Regions from separate parts of the Paenibacillus bovis genome, predicted to be linked through region 2. Evidence: predicted binding sites of a transcription regulator. Region 2 holds the regulator's gene; the other holds the start of a gene.
What was found. The regulator CtsR, encoded in region 2, represses protease genes until heat stress. The targets are predictions, from matches to a motif close to ATGGTCAATAAAGGTCAAACA.
Positions count from the first base shown of each region.

Region 1 (2,207 bases), 1.0 Mb from region 2:
GCAGTACCCGCTCTGTCATATTGAGGGAAACGGCAAGCGATCTTCGCCCGACAATTCCGGTCAGCATGACCTGATGTAAAATGGCATATCTTTTCTTCAATACATCGGTGAGATCGGGCAGAAGCTGCTGTTGTATTTCAAGTAATTTTCGCATGCTTTCCACTCCTGCAACTTGTCTCGCTCAGTGTAATTGGATACCCAGTAAATCAGGCTGTGTGTAATGGACTCAAAATGTCCCGGCATAACTTTTTAAGTCCCACGTCTATATTAACCAATTTCCATGCCAGAATCAAGTCTTTGCGACAACTAATTATGGAAGGTGCACGTTATAATTATTATGGAAGCGCTGCTTGCTTTTTGACTTTATTTCATCTATACTAATTCTTGCTGTTGCTTATATGCGCCCGTGGTCCAATGGATATGACGTAGGCCTCCGAAGCCTGAGATCCAAGTTCGATTCTTGGCGGGCGCGCCATTTTACTTCTTGAGCAGCAGAGGCTCAGAGCTTGATCGTAGCACGTATATATTATCGCATGATTAATTACATAATCTTTTCTTCGACGAAATAGTAATGACGTAACCAGCCCAGGCTGGTTATTTTTGTATCTGCATATAATCGTATTCATATAGTAGCAATTATATATACGCGGTCAGATCTGTATTCCAAGATGAGACTTATCGTGTCCGTGATTAAAGTTCCATTCGTGATTAAAGCTCCGTTTTAGAGACGGGACATATTGTGTCCATAGAGAACAGCAAATGTTCCTCTTCATCATTAACCCATTTTTTAGAAATTCAGGCAGTTTTGCAAGCAATAGTTTGACTATCTTTGACTTTTAGTTTGAATTATCCTATAATGTGGTAAGAACAATTGAGTTCCTGATATTGTTTGAAGTAATGATCCACTATATAATCACACTTATTATGATTGTAATCTAAGGAGGGTTTCTAGTGAGTTATATCCCAATGGTCGTTGAACAGAGCAGCCGTGGTGAACGTGCGTATGATATTTACTCCCGTCTGCTGAAAGACCGTATCATTTTCCTTGGTTCCGAAGTCAATGATGTGGTAGCCAATGCAATTATTGCACAGATGCTGTTCCTGGAAGCCGAAGACCCTGAGAAAGATATTCACCTTTACATTAACAGCCCGGGCGGTTCCATTACTGCAGGTATGGCTATTTACGATACAATGCAATTTATCAAAGCCGATGTATCTACGATCTGCGTAGGTATGGCTGCCAGCATGGGCGCGTTCCTGCTGAATGCAGGTGCCAAAGGCAAGCGTTTTGCGCTGCCGAACAGTGAAGTTATGATTCACCAACCACTGGGTGGTGCTCAAGGTCAGGCGACAGATATCGAAATCCGTGCACGTCGCATCCTCAAAATGCGCGACAAGCTGAACAAAATCCTGGCTGAACGTACAGGCCAGCCGCTGGAACGTATCGAAAAAGATACCGATCGTGACTATTTCATGACTGCTGCAGATGCACAGGAATACGGTCTGATCGACAAAGTTATCGAAAAAACACCTCCGCAAGGAGTATAAGCCGGCAACTGCCAGCCTATCCAAACACCTCCAGACTAATGTCTGGAGGTGTTTTTGTTCTGCTGTTAGTCGTTGCTTCTCATTATGCTATTATCTATACGATTTTGGATTCCCCCTTTCCTACTCTGCCGAAAAAGAAATATATAATAAAAAGAACCTGTTCAGCATCGTACGATCACGATGGAACAGGTTCTTCGGATATTTCTAGCTAATAGCCAAATTCTATATGGCCTTGTTTAAAATAAATCAGGATTGATAAGCAGACAGTGGGTTAGTACCCGATTTCAGCAGCTGACTGAAAGTAAAGTCTATTTTCGGATTGCCTGCTGCTCCCGGAGCAATATCATACTTCTGGAAGAAAATCGTGAATCCGCTATCTGTCAGATAGTAATTCTCCAGGTATTTGCTGGAGTTTTTGCTGAGATCGTTGAACTGCTCCAGAGATAATCCCTCGGTATCTGCGTTTTTCTTGATATGTGTCTGGATCAGCTTTTTGATATCCTGGCTGTAGTTGCTGTTGGACTTGAGCAGATCAGACAGCTGAATAGCTTTGCCGTCTTTCAGCGAGAAAGTCATGCTGGTCAGGATATCATCGCCATGTGCTCCGCCCAGATATTGATAATCAGTCAGCAGGAAGCTGATAACCCCATTACGGTTGT
Region 1 covers NZ_CP013023.1:830,693-832,899, reverse strand. The annotation lists gene AR543_RS03665 (sugar-binding transcriptional regulator) at 1-154, opposite strand, end outside; tRNA gene AR543_RS03660 (tRNA-Arg) at 401-475, shown strand; gene clpP (ATP-dependent Clp endopeptidase proteolytic subunit ClpP) at 952-1,548, shown strand; gene AR543_RS03650 (stalk domain-containing protein) at 1,795-2,207, opposite strand, start outside.
Region 1: the regulator CtsR is predicted to act here: its motif matches at 817-837, upstream of clpP (ATP-dependent Clp endopeptidase proteolytic subunit ClpP).

Region 2 (2,207 bases):
CTCCGCCTTCTTTCATCCACTCACTCAAAGGCTTCTCGGTAAAACGGAGATTTGGCATACGGCATTCCTCCTTACGACTCCTGTGAAATCTGCTTCTCCAGCCCGCGGATCTGATCTCTCAGTTCTGCAGCCTGTTCAAATTCCTCATCAGCGATACTCTGCTGAAGCTGCTGCTTCAATTCATGCATTTGCTGTCTGATCTTGATCTGGACACCGGCACGTCCCGGCAGCTTGCCGGTATGCGCTGTACTGCCGTGAACCCTTTTGAGCAGCGGGTCCAGCTTGTCATCAAATGTCTTGTAGCAGGAACTGCAGCCAAACCGTCCCAGCTTGCGAAATTGGGTATAGGTCATTCCGCATTCCGGACATTGTAATTCCTGCACAGGCGGTCCGGCCATCTGACCCTTGTTGCTGGAATCAAAGTCCATCAATCCCGACAGCAGATTATGAATCGAAAAACCGCCGGATGTTCCCGGAATCAGTTCCCCTTTTTCGCGGGCACAGTGTTCACAAATATGAAATTCCGTTTTTTCCCCATTTACGATTTTGGTAAAATGAAGAGTAGCCGGTCTCTTTTGACATTCCTGACAGACCATCAAAATTACCCCCTTCGCCAGATATCAGGAGCCAAGCAATGAAATCAGCATGGCCTTCATCATCCTGGCACGGACTTCATCCCGGTAGGGAAGATTCAATGAAATAACGTCCCTGCATACGACAGAACGCATCAGTTCGGCTTCGCGCTTGGAAATCAGTCTTGCTTCCAATAGCTGATAAATAAGCCCTTCTGCGGCTACCTGACTCATATTCTGACCGATACTTTCATGAATATGGGTATGGATCGTCGAATGAGCAGGCAGCTCGATACGCCGTATGCGGATATAGCCGCCGCCGCCCCGCTTGCTTTCAACGAGGTACCCCTTTTCCAGGGTGAAGCGGGTGCTGATAACATAATTGATCTGTGAAGGCACACAGGAGAACTGGTCAGCCAGATCATTGCGCTGAATCTCTATGGCGCCTTCACCTTCCTGCAGTATCCGTTTTAAATATTGTTCGATAATGTCGGAGATATTACGCATTGTATCCTCCTCCATGTATAGTTAAACCTGCAAACATGAATTCGCCAATGATAATATCAAAGTCTACATAAATATCACTTAACCATAAATTTCATGGTCAGAAACGAACGTTCGTGACAATCTGTTATACAGATAGGAACAGATCGCTCCTTTGCAGGATCACATCCATTCTACAGGCAGATATCTTACTGCATTTGCTCGCTGACTTTGACTTTCTTTGACTTTATAATATTATACCATAAAATCCCGTTTTGCCAATAGCAGACAGGAGAACTTTGTTTGGCTTTTAGCTGCTGCAGTTTATCGGTATGGTCGCAGCATTATTGATTTTTATTCGGAAGTGAAGATAAATACTTTGCCGTCGGTATTCAGTATCTGGGTTCCATTTGACAGTCTTGCATAATGCTCCTGATCGTCTTTGGTTTGCCAGCCTACATGACCGCAGCAGAGCAAGATCGGATCGTGCTTTTCCAATTCCAGTCGTACTGCCGGATCTCCGGGTCGATGATTCACAGGGTCATCCGGTCCCTGATGCATAAGTATAATATCCGTTTTTTTCTTTAGCAGACGAGCCATTTGCTTTAGAAATTCGGGTATCGCTATTCGATTGGGTTTATCCGGTCTGCCCGTGATTCCGCCTAATCCGGCAATACGGAGATTGGCCATATCCAGCAGCTGTGGCTGTAACATCCAGACTGCATGTGGAGAAATATTCAAGAATTCCATATCATCATCCTCAAAAATATCGTGATTACCTGATACGGCAGCCGTATATCCAAATGTTTTCCGAAAAGCTTCCCAGACTGATATGGGGCTGCCACTGGCACCTCTTTTCAGCGGATCCGCATATAGATCACCACATAATAACGTCAGTGTCTTTTCTTTTTGAATACCCGGCCATTCGATCTGCAGCAGCAGTTCCAGATGTGCTGCCAGTTCTTCGCCCAGCAAGCGACAGGATTCCAAGCAATCGGGTGTATCCTTTACCGGCGAATCCTTATGTTTATTTGCTAAATATTCTGAAGTTTCCTTTTCCAGATCCGGCAAACCCTCTGAGGTCACTCCCTGCAAATCCGAGGTGATAATAATGGCATCTATCGTAGCAGGAAGGCCTTTTAGTGTACCTTT
Region 2 covers NZ_CP013023.1:5,171,336-5,173,542, forward strand. The annotation lists gene AR543_RS22275 (protein arginine kinase) at 1-58, opposite strand, end outside; gene AR543_RS22280 (protein-arginine kinase activator protein McsA) at 72-596, opposite strand; gene AR543_RS22285 (CtsR family transcriptional regulator) at 621-1,079, opposite strand; gene AR543_RS22290 (metallophosphoesterase family protein) at 1,410-2,207, opposite strand, start outside.